DNA from 2 places in the Micromonospora sp. NBC_00858 genome. Region 2 is predicted to be linked to the other one. Evidence: predicted binding sites of a transcription regulator. Region 2 holds the regulator's gene; the other holds the start of a gene.
The links. Region 2 encodes HrcA, which represses chaperone genes, less so after heat shock. Its sites were predicted from a motif close to GGTTNGCACNCTCNNNNNGAGNGTGCNAACC; they were not measured.

Region 1: a site for HrcA is predicted at 1,790-1,820, ahead of groL (chaperonin GroEL). Genes of this name have one in related genera too.

The regions. Positions count from the first base shown of each region.
Region 1 is NZ_CP108828.1:6,869,059-6,877,065, forward strand. It holds gene OG990_RS31965 (cold-shock protein) at 201-404, shown strand; gene OG990_RS31970 (hypothetical protein) at 753-1,742, shown strand; gene groL (chaperonin GroEL) at 2,015-3,637, shown strand; gene OG990_RS31980 (hypothetical protein) at 3,694-3,930, opposite strand; gene OG990_RS31985 (GNAT family N-acetyltransferase) at 4,017-4,952, opposite strand; gene OG990_RS31990 (S8 family serine peptidase) at 5,023-7,641, opposite strand; gene OG990_RS31995 (glycerol-3-phosphate dehydrogenase/oxidase) at 7,721-8,007, shown strand, end outside.
Region 2 is NZ_CP108828.1:79,166-87,172, reverse strand. It holds gene OG990_RS00435 (serine hydrolase domain-containing protein) at 1-1,203, opposite strand, end outside; gene OG990_RS00430 (histidine triad nucleotide-binding protein) at 1,200-1,559, opposite strand; gene OG990_RS00425 (SDR family oxidoreductase) at 1,654-2,415, shown strand; gene OG990_RS00420 (16S rRNA (uracil(1498)-N(3))-methyltransferase) at 2,441-3,175, opposite strand; gene dnaJ (molecular chaperone DnaJ) at 3,199-4,347, opposite strand; gene hrcA (heat-inducible transcriptional repressor HrcA) at 4,421-5,443, opposite strand; gene OG990_RS00405 (DUF4870 domain-containing protein) at 5,644-6,276, shown strand; gene hemW (radical SAM family heme chaperone HemW) at 6,343-7,566, opposite strand; gene OG990_RS00395 (enoyl-CoA hydratase-related protein) at 7,586-8,007, shown strand, end outside.

The DNA of each region.
Region 1 (8,007 bases), 960 kb from region 2:
GCGAGGCCGACTTCGTGCTGTCGGAAACGGCGCCGATGCGCCCGATTTGTGGTCGTGCGCGGCCGTCACTCCTCGTGTAGCGTGCCATTTCGGTCACCTGTTTCAGCGGTAGTCATCGATCGCCGAGGCGGTGGCCGACGGCGCCGGCCCGTGCCGCGCGCCAGGGGCATGGCACGCCGCGCAGAGTGAGGAAGTGCACCGTGGCACAGGGCACCGTGAAGTGGTTCAACGCCGAAAAGGGTTACGGCTTCATCGCCGTCGACGGCGGTCAGGACGTGTTCGTCCACTTCTCCGCGATCGAGATGGACGGCTACAAGGCGCTGGACGACGGTCAGCGGGTGGAGTTCGAGATCGCCCAGGGCCAGAAGGGTCCGCAGGCGGAGCGGGTGCGCGTCGTCGCCTGAGCGGGCACCGCCAGTAAGGCCGCCGGCCCGGGGCTGCGCCGCGCGGCTGGACCCTGGAGGATCGTGAACCGTTCCAGCCGTTGCTGAGGAGGGTTCATGTCCGACCAGCCGCCCCCGGCCGTCCCACCACCGGGTCAGCCCGACCCGTCCGGTCCGCCGCCCGGTGGTGACCCGACCGCGCCCGGTGCCGCTGGGCTCCCGCCCGGGGGCACCCCGCCCGGCGGGGATCCAACCGCGCCGTCCCCCTGGGGCCCGCAGCCGGGGACCCCGCCCGGCTGGGATCCGACCGCACCGCCCGCTTCGGCTGGAGGCCCGCCGCCGGGCAGTCCGCCCGGCTGGGATCCGACCGTGCCTGCTTGGGGGCCGCCACCGGGCGCGCCGCCGCAGGGCTGGGTGTTCCCGCCCACCGGCGGCTACCCGATCGGTTCCGGGCCGTACGGCGGGCAGCACTGGTATCCCGGGCCACCGGCCGCCGGGTGGTATCCGCCCGGCATCGACCCGTCCGACCGGCTGGTCACGCCGCCCGGCGCCGGGCTGAGCGGTTGGTTCAACCGGTGCCTGGGTGCGCTCCAGCGCGGTTGGCGGTTGCTGCTGCCCATCCTGCTGCTCACCCAGGTGCTGCCGGCGGCGGTGCTGTCGGTGCTCTCGCTCGGGCTGGATCCGACCGCGGAGTGGGACACGAACGCCGTCGACGAGTCGACCTCGCTGCCCGACAACTTCTTCACCGACCTGGCGTCCTTGTTCCTGGTGATCATCGTCGGCAGCGTGCTGATCGGGTTGGTGCAGTCCGTGGGCTGGGCCGCCGGCAGTTGGGTGATCACCCGTCAGGCGGCCGGTGGGCCGGTGAGCTTGGGTGAGGCGCTGCGCTACGGCGTGCGCCGGGCGCTCGGGCTCTGGGGCTGGACGCTGGCGATCAGCCTGATCGTCGGCCTGGGCATCTGCTTCTGCATCCTGCCCGGCATCTACCTCACCTTCGCGCTCAGCATGGCTGGGCCGGTCTATCTCTTCGAGCGGCACAACCCGATCGGCCGGTCGTTCAGGATGTTCCACGACCGGTTGGGGCTGCTGCTGGGGCGGGTGGCGCTGGTGGGGGCGGTGGTGCTTGTCGGCACCTTCGTCGCGAGCGTGCTGGAGGGGGTCGGCACCGCCCCGTTTGGAGTCGATCCGCTCGCCGCTCCAGGTTCCGCGATCGGCGTGGTGCTGGTTCTCGCCCTCGGAGCGGTGCTGGCCCTCCCCGCCTATCTGGCGCAGATGGTGGGGCTGCTGGTGACGTACGCCGAGCAGCGGGCTCATGAGGGGCCGGTGAACAGCGCCGGGCTGGCCGCGGAACTCGGCTGACAGCGGCAGTCGTGCTTGCACTCGGCAGGGGAGAGTGCTAAACAAGGTATTGGCACTCGCATACCGCGAGTGCCAATGGTCGGGACGGTGGGGCCAGGTTGCACCGGCGTGGAGACGCCGGGGCGGCACATGGCCGGTCGTCGCGGGCTATCCGGCCCGGCCGAAGGACGTCGTCGTCGCCAGGTGGCGACGTCCCAAGGTGCGTACACCAGGCGGCCCATTCGAGGCACACATCTCGGGTGGCCCGTGAGTGTCCAGGAGGACAACGCCGTATGGCCAAGATGATCGCGTTCGACGAAGAGGCGCGCCGCGGCCTCGAGCGAGGCATGAACCAGCTCGCTGACGCCGTAAAGGTGACCCTCGGCCCCAAGGGCCGCAACGTCGTGCTCGAGAAGAAGTGGGGTGCCCCCACCATCACCAACGATGGTGTGAGCATCGCCAAGGAGATCGAGCTCGAGGACCCGTACGAGAAGATCGGCGCTGAGCTGGTCAAGGAGGTCGCCAAGAAGACCGACGACGTTGCCGGTGACGGCACGACGACGGCGACCGTCCTGGCCCAGGCCCTGGTTCGTGAGGGCCTGCGCAACGTGGCCGCTGGCGCCAACCCGATGGCCCTGAAGCGGGGCATCGAGGCCGCGGTCGCGAGCGTCTCGGAGGAGCTGTCCAAGCTCGCCAAGGACGTCGAGACCAAGGAGCAGATCGCCTCCACCGCCTCCATCTCTGCTGGCGACAGCACCGTCGGCGAGATCATCGCCGAGGCGATGGACAAGGTCGGCAAGGAAGGCGTCATCACCGTCGAGGAGAGCAACACCTTCGGCCTGGAGCTTGAGCTCACCGAGGGTATGCGCTTCGACAAGGGCTACATCTCGGCCTACTTCATGACCGACCCGGAGCGCATGGAGGCCGTCTTCGACGACCCCTACCTCCTGATCGTCAACAGCAAGATCTCGTCGGTCAAGGACCTGCTCCCGATCCTGGAGAAGGTCATGCAGTCGGGCAAGCCGCTGCTGATCATCTCCGAGGACATCGAGGGCGAGGCCCTGGCCACCCTGGTCGTCAACAAGGTCCGGGGCACCTTCAAGTCCGTCGCCGTCAAGGCGCCGGGCTTCGGTGACCGCCGCAAGGCCATGCTCGCCGACATCGCCATCCTCACCGGTGGCCAGGTCATCAGCGAGGAGGTCGGCCTCAAGCTGGACGCCGTCGCCCTCGACATGCTGGGCCGCGCCCGCAAGGTCGTGGTGACCAAGGACGAGACCACCATCGTCGATGGTGCCGGCGACGCCGAGCAGATCCAGGGCCGGGTCAACCAGATCCGGGCCGAGATCGACAAGAGCGACTCCGACTACGACCGGGAGAAGCTGCAGGAGCGGCTGGCCAAGCTGGCCGGCGGCGTTGCGGTGATCAAGGTCGGCGCGGCCACCGAGGTCGAGCTCAAGGAGCGCAAGCACCGCATCGAGGACGCCGTTCGCAACGCGAAGGCCGCCGTCGAAGAGGGCATCGTCCCGGGTGGTGGCGTCGCGCTGGTGCAGGCCGGCAAGACCGCCTTTGACAAGCTGGACCTGGTCGGCGACGAGGCGACCGGTGCCAACATCGTCAAGGTCGCGCTGGACGCCCCGCTGCGGCAGATCGCCGTCAACGCCGGCCTCGAGGGCGGCGTTGTGGTGGAGAAGGTCCGTAACCTCGAAGCGGGTCACGGCCTCAACGCCGCCAACGGCGAGTACGTGGACCTGCTGGCCGCGGGCATCATCGACCCGGCCAAGGTGACTCGTTCGGCGCTGCAGAACGCCGCCTCCATCGCGGCGCTCTTCCTCACCACCGAGGCTGTTGTCGCGGACAAGCCGGAGAAGACCCCGGCTGCCCCGGCTGGCCCGGGTGGCGGGGACATGGACTTCTGAGTCCAGTTCCGACACCGAACGGGGCGGGCCGCTGACGCGGTCCGCCCCGTTCGTCGTCAGGTGGGCAGGGGGCGCTGGTTGCGCCGCTTCTGCGCCCGGTCGTACGGCGGAGGCAGTTGGATGGGTGCGTCCACCATCTCCTGCGGCTCCTCGATCACCGGTTCTGCCATCTCGGCCAACTGCTCGGCGTCGCCGTAGTCGAGCCGGTCGAACGGCAGTTGGCCGGGGAGTTCGCCGACCGGTTTCCAGGTGACGGGCGGGCCGTCCTCGGTCTGGTCGTCATCCGTGGTCATGGCTGCCTCCTCTACCGAAACGGTAGGGGGCGTCGATGCCCGACGCGGGCGAATGGGACTATCTGGGTCTATATCCTATTCGCCCGTTATTCGCCGTTGAGCGTCCGTCGATACAGGAAGAAGACCCGCTCGATCCGGGCGCCCGCGCTGCCCGAATAGAACGGCACCGGCCCGACCCAGCCGATCTGCGCCCGGTCCAGCCCCGCCGTCCGCTGGTCGCGTAGGCAGCGCCGCAGCAGCACCCCGCCGATGCCCGAACCCTCGGCGGCCGGCGCGGTGCCCATCGGCCCGAACCAGCTCGGTCGGGACGAACCGTAGGCGGCGAAGCCGAGCAGCTCGCCAGCCCGCTCCGCCAGGTGGCAACCGGCGCCCTCGCGACCCACCGACCCGGCCAGCTCCCCGTCCCACGCGCCGCCGAAGGTGGACCGGGCGAACGCGGCCAGCGCCGGTAGGTCCGCCGGCTCCGCCCGACGTACCGTGATGCCCTGCCCGGCCAGCCGCCGCTCCGCCGCCTCGGTGGACCGCAGCGCCGGCGACTCGTCGTACGACAGGTCGGCGGTCATGTTCCAGGCGGTCCGATCCTGCCGGTAACCCAGTGCCAGGGCGGTGCAGACCGCCGGCGTGTAGCGCACGTCGATGCCCGGCCAGGCGTAGTACGGCGGGTTCCCGGCCAGCAGCACCTCGGTCGCCCCGCGCTCGGCGAGCACCTGCTCGGCCCGCTCCAGCAGCGCCCGGCCGACACCCCGGCGACGCTGGTCCGGAAGCACCGCGACCAGGTCCACGTGCCCGAGACCCGGGTCGGCCGACGACACCGAGCAGAGCAGCACCCCGACCAGGTCCCCACCCCGGTACGCGCCCAGCCCGACCACCAAACGGTCGGCGGCGGCCCGGGGCCAGAGCGCGTCCACCACAGGCCCCGCCTCGGTGGCGTCCTCCGGCAGGTCGAGCGCCTGCTCGCAGAGCCGCACCACGGCGGGGGTCAGGTCGACGGTCAGCTCGGTGATGGTGATCTCGGCGTCCATGGTCGCGACCCTAGATCACCGAGTACCGGTTTTGACTCCCGCCATCGTCTCGATGACGACAACCGCAGGCTCAGGGCCGGGCGGCTCGGACGGCGGCGTAGGCGTCGACCTGGCCGGCCCCGGTGACGTTCGCCGGGCCGCCGCAGGCGTCCGCCGTGTTGCGGGAGCGGTAGGTCGGCACGGCCGGCGTGGCGGTGTCCCGCAGGATCTGCCGGGTCCGGGCCAGGTCGCCGACCAGCGCCGGGTTCGCCGACCACATCAGCGCCACCACCCCGGCCACCTGCGGGGTAGCCATCGAGGTGCCGTCGAGCGCGGCGTACCCGCCGCCCGGCATGGCCGACACCACGCCCACCCCCGGCGCCAGCACGTCCGGCTTGCGGAGGCCGCCCGGCACCGGCCCGCGTGAGGAGAACTCGGCAACCCGTCGCTGCGCGTCCACCGCGCCCACGGTCAACACGTCCGGGTACGGCGCGGGCGGGTCGGCGATCGACTCGCACCATGGGCCGGTGTTGCCGGCCGCCGCGACGACGAAGATCCCGGCGGCGTCCAGCGCGGCGGTGGCCGGTCGCAGCACACCCGGGTCGCAGCCCTCGATCGGTGGGCAGCCCCACGAGTTGGTCAGCACCTGCGGGGCGCGCTCCGGCCGGCCGTCGGTGAACGGGTCACCGCCGGCCGGGAAGGGCGCCAGCATGAACTGAAGGCATTCCAGGTAGTGCCCCGGGCTGCCCAGGTTGCGGTCCAGGTTGACGCAGCCCACCCACTGCGCGTCCGGCGCCACCCCGATGCCGCCCCGCCCGACCGCGCTGCCCACCGTGTGGGTGCCGTGCCCGCCCTGGTCGGTCGGGGTCCGGGTGCCGTCCCACGGGTCGAACCAGGAGTCGTCCCCGCCCCGGAACCCGGCCCGCAGCGCCGGATGGGTGCCGTCCACCCCGGAGTCCGAGCTGCCCACCACGATGCCCGCGCCGGTCACCCCGAGCTGCGACCAGACCCGGTCGGCGCCGAGTTGGCGGATGTTCCATTCCGGACCGGTCGGCGCGGGGGCGGTGCCCCGGCTCTGCCCGGCCGGGGCCGGCAGTGGCCGCAGTCGCTGGCTGACCAGCACCCGGGCCACCCCCGGTCGGCGCTCGAGCCAGGCCCGCACCGCCGGACCGCCGTCCACCTCGACCGCGTTCACCAGGTAGTACGACACCGGGTTGAGCCGCAGCCGGGTCAGCTCCCGACGGAGGTCGGCCTGGCTCCGGTCGGCGGTGGTCACCAGTCGCCGGTACACCTCCGCCGCCCGGGCGTCCCGCCCGGCCCGGCCCGGCACACCGGCCGGCACGCCGGTCAGGTCGGCCTGCTCGCGCAGCACCACCAGCAGCCGTTCGCCGTACAGGCCGGGCTGCCCGGGCCCGACGTCGACGACGACGGCCGTGACCAGCAGCACCACTGCGGTCAGCGCGGCCATCCGCCGGCTCGGCGTGCGGGCCGCCGGCCGGGCCAGCAGCAGCGCGTACCCGATGGCGACCAGGACCGCGACGGCGAGCCCGACACCGGCGGCGGCCGCTACCCAGAACGGCACGTCGCGGGTGCCGGCCAACAGCACGCTGATCTCTTCCGGGTCGGTGAAGGCCAGCGGGCCGAGCGCGGTCAGGCCCACCAGCCAGCCGGTCGCCGCCCGACCAGCGCGCCCGGCGTCCGCCGTCGGTTCCCCGGCGTCTGCCGTCCCGTCGGCGGCCGGACGCCAGGTCGCGGCCCACAGGGCGGCCAGCGCGAAGCCCACCGGCGGCAGGGTCAGCAGCGCGGGTAGCTGCGCGCCGGACTGGCCGGTGCCGGCCGCGAGCAGCAGCAGCGTCACCCCGGCGACCAGGCCGCCGACCAGGACCAACCGGGTCGGCCGGGGAGGCCGGCCGATCGCGAACCGGGACCAGAAGGTTGCGTCCAGCAGCGTCGCGGCCAGCGCACCGAGTGCGGCCGCCGCCAGCAGGGCGAGCGCGGTCTCCAGCAGGCCGCCGAGCGCGCCCAGCCACGCCCACGGCAGCAGCAGCGCCAGCCCGGCGGCGACCGCGAGCAGCGGCACCGGACCGGGCCGGGCCGGCCTCCGCCCGGGTCCGGCCGAGCCGCCGATGATGTCCGCCAGCGCGGCGCTTCCAGTCGGCTCGGGGGCACTGGCGATGTCGCCGGGCGCGGCGCTTCCGATCGGGGGTGCGGCGGCGTCCCTGCCGGGCGTCGCGCCGATCGACCCGCCGGACGTTGAGCGACGCGCCGAGCGGCGTGCCGTCCAGCGCAGGACGAGCGCGGTGAGCGCCGCCGTGGCGGCCAGCGCGGCGAGGTACGCCTCGTGGTGCACCGGCGGCACGATTCGCAGCAGCGTGAGCACACCGAGCGCGAGCGCCCCGCCCAGCCAGGCCCGGCCGGTGGCGCGGACCGCGGCCGACCGGGGCAGCAGGGCCAGCAGCAGCGCGGGCGTGCCCACCAGCACGACGGTGGCCAGGCCCAGCAGCGGCCAGAGCGAGCCGATCCGGTCCCGTCCGAAGCCCAGCAGCACCTGGTCGGTGAGCCAGCCACCCGCCTGGGTGGCCACGGTGACCCCCACCGTCCAGCAACCGGCCAGCACGGCCGCGACCACCGGCCACGGACTGGCTCGGCCCGGGTACGACGGCTGGTGGTGCGACGGTGGACCAGCGGGTGACGGAGAGCCGACCTGCATGACGTGAACAGTACGGGGCGGCGGCGCATGTCGGCACGATGGCATCGGCGGTTACGGTGGACAGGTGCGCGACCCCAATATCTCCCGATCCGTAGCCGGTCAGCTCTCGCCGGTCCGCCGCGCTGCCGACCTGCGCCGACTCCGCGGCGAGCGCTTCGACGTGCTGGTCATTGGGGGTGGGGTGACCGGTGCCGGCGCCGCCCTGGACGCGGCCTCCCGGGGCCTGAAGGTGGCCCTGGTCGAGGCACGCGATCTTGCCGCGGGCACCTCCAGCCGGTCCAGCAAGCTCATCCACGGTGGTTTGCGCTACCTGGAGCAGTTGGAGTTCCACCTGGTCCACGAGGCGCTGACCGAGCGCGGCCTGCT
Region 2 (8,007 bases):
CCCCGCCGGGTCGCCGGCCCCGCGCGCCCGCAGGGTGCCGTCGTGCCAGGAGAAGACGTACTCGAAACCCTCACCCCACCAGCGGCCGAGCACGCCCCGCAGGGCCGCCGGAGCGGGTGGGCCGGGCCGCCACGGCTCGATCTCGGCCGGGTCGTGCTCGACCGCCGCGGCGAGCAACTGGTGCGGCAGGTCGAACAGCTCGGCCGCCGTGCCGGAGGAGCCGAGCACCGCGGCACCCATCGCGCCCGCCGTGCCGTCGCCACCCCGCCGGCCGTAGACCGCGGCCAGGAAACCGGGCATCGCCCCGTCGTGCCCCACGTGCACCACCCGCTCGCCCTGCGGGATGAGGATCAGCCCGAGCCCGAAGCCGGCGCCCCAGAGCGTCTCGTCGGTGGTGGTCAGCGGCCAGCGCATCTCGTCCAGGGTGCCGGGGGTGAGCACCGCGCCGGCCGGGTCGAGCGCCGCCGGGTCGGCGAGGAACGCCGCCCAGCGGGCCATGTCGGTCGCGGTGCTCCAGAGCTGGGCGGCCGGGCCGACCGCGCCGAAATCGGTCGGCGGCTCCGGATGCGCCTCGTCGGAGTACGCGTCGACCAGGAACCCGGTGGCCGCAGCCGGGCCGGGGGTCACCGTGGTGTCGGTCAGCCCCAACGGCGTCAGCACCCGCTCGGTGAGCACCTGCGCCCAACTGCCACCGCGCAGGCGGGCGACCAACTGGCCGAGCACGGCCAGCCCGAGGTTGGAGTAGTGGAAGCGGCGGGCCGGCGGCAGCACCCGCTCGGCCCGGTCCAGCTCGGCCACCAGCCGATCGGCGTCCGGCGCGCTCAGGGTGTCCCAGACGTCACCGAACGGCTCGCGCTGCAGGCCGCCGGTGTGCGAGAGCAGCCGGCGGACGGTCAGCTCTCCGTGCGCCGGCAGGTCCAGGTGCCGGCCCACCGGGTCGTCCAGGTCCAGCAGCCCGTCGTCGCGGCACTGAAGGGTGAGCACCGCGGTGAACGTCTTGGTCACCGAGCCGATCCGGAACTGGGTGCGCGGTCCCAGCGCGTTGTCGCTGCCGGTGTCGCCCACAGTGCACTGCCACAGCGGCCGGTCGGCCCGGTGCAGCGCCGCCGACACCGCCGGCACCCGGGCGTCGGCCTGCACCCGGCGGACCAGGCGGCCCAGGCGCTCGTCCACGCGGGCGTCGGGGCCCGGTCCAGTGCTCACGCCAGGTCCCGGGCGAGCATCGGGCCGAGCGGCGCGCCACCGAGCAGGTGCGCGTGCGCGTGGAAGACCTCCTGGCCGCCGTACGCGCCGGTGTTGAACATCAGCCGGAATCCGTCGCCGAGCAGCCCCTCGTCGTCCGCCACCGCGGCGGCCGTGGCCAGCACCTCACCGGCCAGCGCCGGGTCACCCTCGGCGAGGGTGGCGACGTCGGCGTAGTGCTCCTTCGGAATGACCAGGACGTGCACCGGCGCCTTCGGGTCGATGTCCCGGAAGGCGAGCGTGGTGGCGGTCTCCCGGACCACGGTGGCCGGGATCTCCCCGGCGACGATGCGGCAGAACAGGCAGTCGGATCCCATCCGGGCAGTGTAAGGAAAGGGCCCCCTGTCAACGCCTCCGGTGGCGCAAGGGTCCCTTCCCGGCGTTCGCGCCGGCTACGGCAGGATGCCCTGCATGACGGATCGGGCGGTACTGGTGACCGGGGCCTCGCGCGGAATCGGGCGGGCGGTGGCGACAGCGTTCGCGGCCGGCGGCGACCGGGTGGCGATCCACCACCGCGACTCGGCGGACGCGGCCGAGGAGCTGTGCGCGCAGCTGCCCGGCGAGGGGCACGTGGTGGTCCGCGCCGACCTCACCGACCCGGACGCGGTGCGGGCCATGGTGGACCGGGCCGCCGAGCTGCTCGGCGGGCTGGACGTGCTGGTCAACAACGCCGGGGTGTACGGCGACCGGGACGACCCGCACCCGATCTTCGGCGCGTCCTACGAGCAGTGGCAGCGGCGCTGGCGGCAGGTGCTGGAGACCAACCTGACCGGTGCCGGCAACGTCATCTGGTGCGCCGCCCAGCACATGCGGGAGCGCGGCGGCCGGATCGTCAACGTCTCGTCCCGGGGCGCGTTCCGCGGCGAGCCGCAGCAGCCGGCGTACGGCGCCAGCAAGGCGGGGCTGAACGCGCTGGGCCAGTCCCTCGCCGTGGCGCTCGCGCCGTACGGCATCGCGGTGGCCACCGTCGCGCCGGGCTTCGTGGCGACCGACATGACCACCGAGCACCTGCGCGGCGAGAGCGGCGCGGCGATCCGCGCACAGAGCCCGTTCGACCGGGTGGCCCGGCCGGAGGAGATCGCCGCCGCGGTGCACTGGCTGGCGTCGCCACAGGCCGAGTGGGCCTCCGGCACCATCGTCGACCTCAACGGCGCCTCCTACCTGCGCAGCTGACCGCCGGGGTACAGCTGTCGGACGGTCACCAGCGGCTGAGCCGGGTGGCGAGCACGCTGAGCGCCGCGACCCCGGCCGTGGAGGTGCGCAGCACCGCCGGCCCGAGCCGCACCGGCCGGCCTCCGGCCGCGCGGAACGCGGTCAGTTCGGCCGCGTCGATGCCGCCCTCGGGGCCGACCACCAGGACGATCTCCCCGGCGGTCGGCAGCTCGGCCGTGGTCAGCCGCTCCTCGGCCTCCTCGTGCAGCACGAACCCGGCGGCGGCACCGGCGATCCGGCGGGCCACCGTCGCGGTGGACTCGTCCGGTGCACCGGCCACCACCGGCAGCCAGGGCCGGCGGGCCTGCTTGGCCGCCTCCCGGGCGGTGGCCACCCACTTCTCCCGGGCCCGTACGCCCCGGTCACCGCGCCACTGGGTCACCGAACGGGCCGCCGCCCAGGGCACGATCTCGTCGACCCCGACCTCGGTCATCGCCTGCACGGCCAGCTCACCCCGATCGCCCTTGGCGATGCCCTGCACGGTCACCAGCCGCGGTACGGGCGCGTCCGCGTACCCCCGGGAGGTGACGGTGAGCTCCAGGCTGCCCCGGCCGACGGCGGTGACCACGGCGGCGGCCGTGCCGCCCCGGCCGTCGGCGAGCAGCAACTCCTCGCCGACCCGCAACCGCTGCACGGTGGCGGCGTGGTGCCCCTCGGGACCGTCGAGGGTCAACGCGTCGGCGGTGGGCAGGGACTCGACCAGGAACAGCGGCGCGGACACGATGATCAGGCTAGCCGCAGTGGTCAGGCGTGACCGTTGAACGCGTCGCGCATCCGGGAGAAGAAGCCGCCCTGCTTGGACAGCTCGGCGACCTCCTCGCCGCGGGTCTTGGCGAAGTCGCGCAGCATCCGCTCCTGGTCCGGGTCGAGCTTCGTCGGCGTTCGGACGTCCAGGTGCACGTAGAGGTCGCCCCGGCCGGTGCCGCGCAGGTGCGGCACGCCCCGGGCGCGCAGCCGCAGGGTGCTGGCCGGCTGGGTGCCGGCCTTGACGTCGACCGTCTCCTCGCTGTCCAGCGTCTTGATGGTCAGTCGGGTGCCCAGTGCCGCCGCGGTCATCGGCACGGTGACCCGGCAGTGCAGGTCGTCGCCCTTGCGGGAGTACACGTCGTGCGGCCGCTCGTGGATCTCCACGTAGAGGTCACCGGCGGTGCCGCCACCCGGGCCCACCTCGCCCTGCTGGGCCAGCCTGATCCGCATGCCGTCCTCGACACCGGCCGGGATCTTGACGGTCAGCGAGCGGCGGGTACGCACCCGGCCGTCGCCGGCGCAGGTGGGGCAGGGGTGCGGGATGGTGGTGCCGTAGCCCTGGCAGACGGTGCACGGCCGGGCGGAGACCACCTGGCCGAGGAAGGTGCGCTGCACCGACTGCACCTCGCCCCGACCGCCGCACGCCTCGCAGGTGGCCAGGTGGGTGCCGGCGGCCGTGCCGGCGCCGGAGCAGGTGGTGCAGAGCACCGCGGTGTCGACGGTGATCGGCGCCTCGACGCCGAACGCCGTCTCGTGCAGGTCCAGCTCAAGGCGCAGGATCGCGTCGGCGCCCGGCCGGGTCCGCGGACGCGGGCCACGGCCGCCACCCGCCGCACCGCCGAAGAACGCGTCCATGATGTCCTGGAAACCGACGAACGGGCCGGCCCCGCCCGGACCGCCCGGACCGCCAGCGCCGCCGCCACCACCGGGGGCGAGCGGGTCGCCGCCCAGGTCGACGATCTGCCGCTTCCGGTCGTCCGAGAGGACCTCGTACGCGGCGTTGATGTCCTTGAACTTCTCCTGTGCCTCCGGGTCCGGATTGACGTCCGGGTGGAACTGGCGCGCCAGCTTGCGGTAGGCGCGCTTGATCTCGTCGTCGGAGGCTTCCCGGCTCACACCGAGAATGCCGTAGTAGTCCCTGGCCACTGCGTTCCGTGTCCTCATGTTCGTCTCGCGTTGCGCCGGTCGTCGGCCGGAGCCGGCCGTCGGCCCTGACTGGTCAGTTCTGGGCCAGCAGCTCGCCCACGTAGCGTGCCACGGCGCGCACCGTGGCGATGTTGCCGGGGTAGTCCATGCGGGTGGGCCCCAGCACCCCCAGGCCGCCCACGATGGTGGCGCCGGGGCCGTACCCGGTGCTGACCACCGAGGCGGCGCGCAGGTTGTCGAACTCGTTCTCGTCGCCGATCAGCACCCGGGTCGTGCTCGGCTCGGTCTCGCCGATGAGCTTGAGGAGCACGACCTCCTCCTCCAGCGCTTCGAGGATCGGGCGCAGCGAGCCCTGGAAGTCGAGCAGGCCGCCCCGGGTGAGGTTGGCGGTGCCGGCCAGCGCGATCCGCTCCTCGTGCCGCTCGACCAGCGTCTCCAGCAACACCGTGGCGAGGGTGGTCATCGTCGGACGCAGCTCGGTCGGCGCCTCTTCGACCAGCGTCTGCACCAGCGGCGGCGTATCGGACAGCCGGGCGCCGGCGAGCTTCTCGTTGACCAGCCGACGCAGGTCGGTGACGTCGTCGGCGGGCACCGGCCCGGGCAGCTCGACCAGCCGCTGCTCCACCCGACCGGTGTCGGCGATCATGACGAGCATCAGCCGGGTGGTGGAGATCGGCACCAGCTCCAGGTGCCGCACCGAGGATCGGGCCAGGCTCGGGTACTGCACGACGGCGACCTGCCGGGTCAGCTGGGCGAGCAGCCGCACGGTGCGGTGCACCACGTCGTCGAGGTCGACCGCACCGACCAGGAAACGCTCGATGGCCCGGCGCTCGGCCGGGCTGAGTGGCTTGACCCGGGACAGCCGGTCGACGAAGAGGCGGTAGCCGCGGTCGGTGGGCACCCGGCCGGCACTGGTGTGCGGCTGCCGGATGTAGCCCTCCTCCTCCAGCACGGCCATGTCGTTGCGGACCGTGGCCGGGGAGACGCCGAGCTGGTGCCGCTCGACCAGCGCCTTGCTGCCGACGGGCTCCTGGGTGGAGACGTAGTCCTCGACGATGGCGCGGAGCACGGCTAGCTTGCGGTCGTCGAGACCCATCCTCCGCACCTCCTGTCGCACGTCGGCCGCCGGCCACGGTGGGGCCGGCGGACCGTCCTGGCACTCGACTGTAACGAGTGCCAGTCTACGTCGGCGTACCCGCCGGCGCGATGATCAAGGTCGTCGCTGTCCGTTCAGCCGGGCCGACCCGGCGGTGTCGCTCTGGTGCGGCGTTGCCACGGGCCCTTACCGTGACATCCATGACTGAACCACCTCGCCCTCCCGGCGCGGGAGACCCCGGCGGATACCCGACGGACCCGACATCCCCGCCGCCATCTCCGGGCGCCTCGGCCGAGCCACCCACCGCACCACTGTCCGGGGCACCCGGCCCGGGCGGCTATCCCCCGGCCGGTGGCTATCCGCCGCCCACTGGTGACCAACCGCCGTCGGGTGGCTACCCTCCGTCGGGCGGCTATCCGCCAGCCGGGGGCTACCCTCCTGGCGGCTATCCGCCCGGTGGCGCCTACGGCGGCCCCGGCGGCGGCTACGCCAACAACGAGGACAAGACCTGGGCGCTGGTCGCGCACTTCGGCGGCGCCGCCGGGATGATCATCAGCGGCGGCGTGCTCGGCTGGATCGGCCCGCTGGTGGCGATGCTGGCCCGGGGCAACCAGTCCCCGACGGTTCGGGCGCACGCGGTGGCGGCGCTCAACTTCCAGCTCATCTGGTCGATCGTCGGCCTGGTCGGCTGGGTGCTCTCCTGCATCGTGATCGGCTTCATTCCGGTCGCGGCGGCGATCATCCTCGGCGCCGTGTTCGGCATCATCGCCGGGATCAAGGCCAACGAGGGCCAGCTCTACCGCTACCCGCTCTCCGGCAGCTTCATCAAGTGATCCGGGCCGGCCGCTCCCCCGGCCGGTCCGGCACACCGTCGCGCCGACCGGGGGGCGGCGCGACGGTCAGGGCAGCAGGTCGCGGACCACGGCGTCGGCGAGCAGCCGGCCGCGCAGGGTGAGCACCGCCCGGCCGGCCGCGTACTCCGGGGCGGCCAGCAGGCCGCCGGCCAGCGCCCGCTCGGCGCCGGCCCGGCCGGTGGCGTCGAGCACCGCCAGCGGCAACCCGGTGGCGAGCCGCAGCCGGAGCATGACGTCCTCCATGTGCGCCTCGTCGACGGTGAGCACCTCCCGGGCCAGGCCGGGCGACGCGCCGGCGGCCAACCGCTGGGCGTACGCCGACGGGTGCTTGACGTTCCACCAGCGCACCCCGCCGACGTGGCTGTGCGCCCCGGGGCCGAGACCCCACCAGTCCGCGCCGGTCCAGTAGAGCAGGTTGTGCCGGCACCGGGCCTCGTCGGTGCGGGCCCAGTTGGAGACCTCGTACCAGGACAGGCCGGCCGCGTCGAGGGCGGCCTCCGCAGCCAGGTAGCGGTCCGCGGCGACGTCGTCGCTGGGGTACGGCAGCTCACCGCGACGCATTCGGGCGGCCAGCCGGGTGCCGTCCTCCACGATCAGGGCGTACGCGCTGACGTGGTCCACCCCGGCGGCCACCACCTGGTCCAGCGAGGCGGCGAAGTCCTCGGCCCGCTCCCCCGGAGTGCCGTAGATCAGGTCCAGGTTGACGTGCTCGAACCCGGCGTCGCGCGCCTCCAGGGCGGCGGCGGTGGCCCGGCCGGCGCTGTGCCTGCGGTCGAGGATCGCCAGCACCCCCGGGGAGGCGGACTGCATGCCGAGCGAGATCCGGGTGTAGCCGGCTGCCCGCAGCAGCTTCAGCGATTCCGGGGTGACCGACTCCGGGTTGGCCTCGGTGGTCACCTCGACGTCGGCGGCGAGCCCCCAGGTGCGGTCGATGCCGTCGAGGATGCGGGCCAGGTCGTCGGCGGGGAGCAGGGTGGGCGTGCCACCGCCGACGAAGACCGTGTCGACCCGGGGCGGCGGGCTGTCACCGAGCACCCGGGCGGCGAGCGCCAGCTCGGCCAGCACCGTGTCGGCGTACCCCTCACGGCTGGCACCGCCGCCCAGCTCGCTCGCCGTGTAGGTGTTGAAGTCGCAGTAGCCGCAGCGGCTGGCGCAGAAGGGCACGTGCACGTACACGCCGAAGCCGCGCTGGCCGACCGCAGCGGTGGCGGTGGTGGGCAGCGATCCGTCGACGGGGACGGTCTCACCATCTGGAAGGACGCCGGGCATGGCCACTAGTGTGCCCGGCATGACCTCTCCCGACGTCCTCGTGCGGGTCGCCACGGCCCGCGGGGTGACCACCCTCACCCTGGACAGCCCGCACAACCGCAACGCACTCTCCACAGCCCTGATGACCCAGCTGCTGGGCGGGCTGGCCGACGCGGTCGCCGACGAGGCGGTCCGGGTGATCGTGCTGGACCACACCGGCCCGGTCTTCTGCTCGGGTGCGGACCTGAAGGAGACCGCCTTGGCGTACGCCAGCGGGACGGTGCCGGCCGGGATGCTGGGCGAGGTGCTCGCCGCGCTCTGGGAGTGCCCCAAGCCGGTGCTGGCCCGGGTGGCGGGGCCGGCGCGGGCCGGTGGGTTGGGCCTGATCGCCGCCGCCGACCTGGCGGTCTGCGCCGACGAGGCGACGTTCGCCTTCACCGAGGTGCGGATCGGGGTGATCCC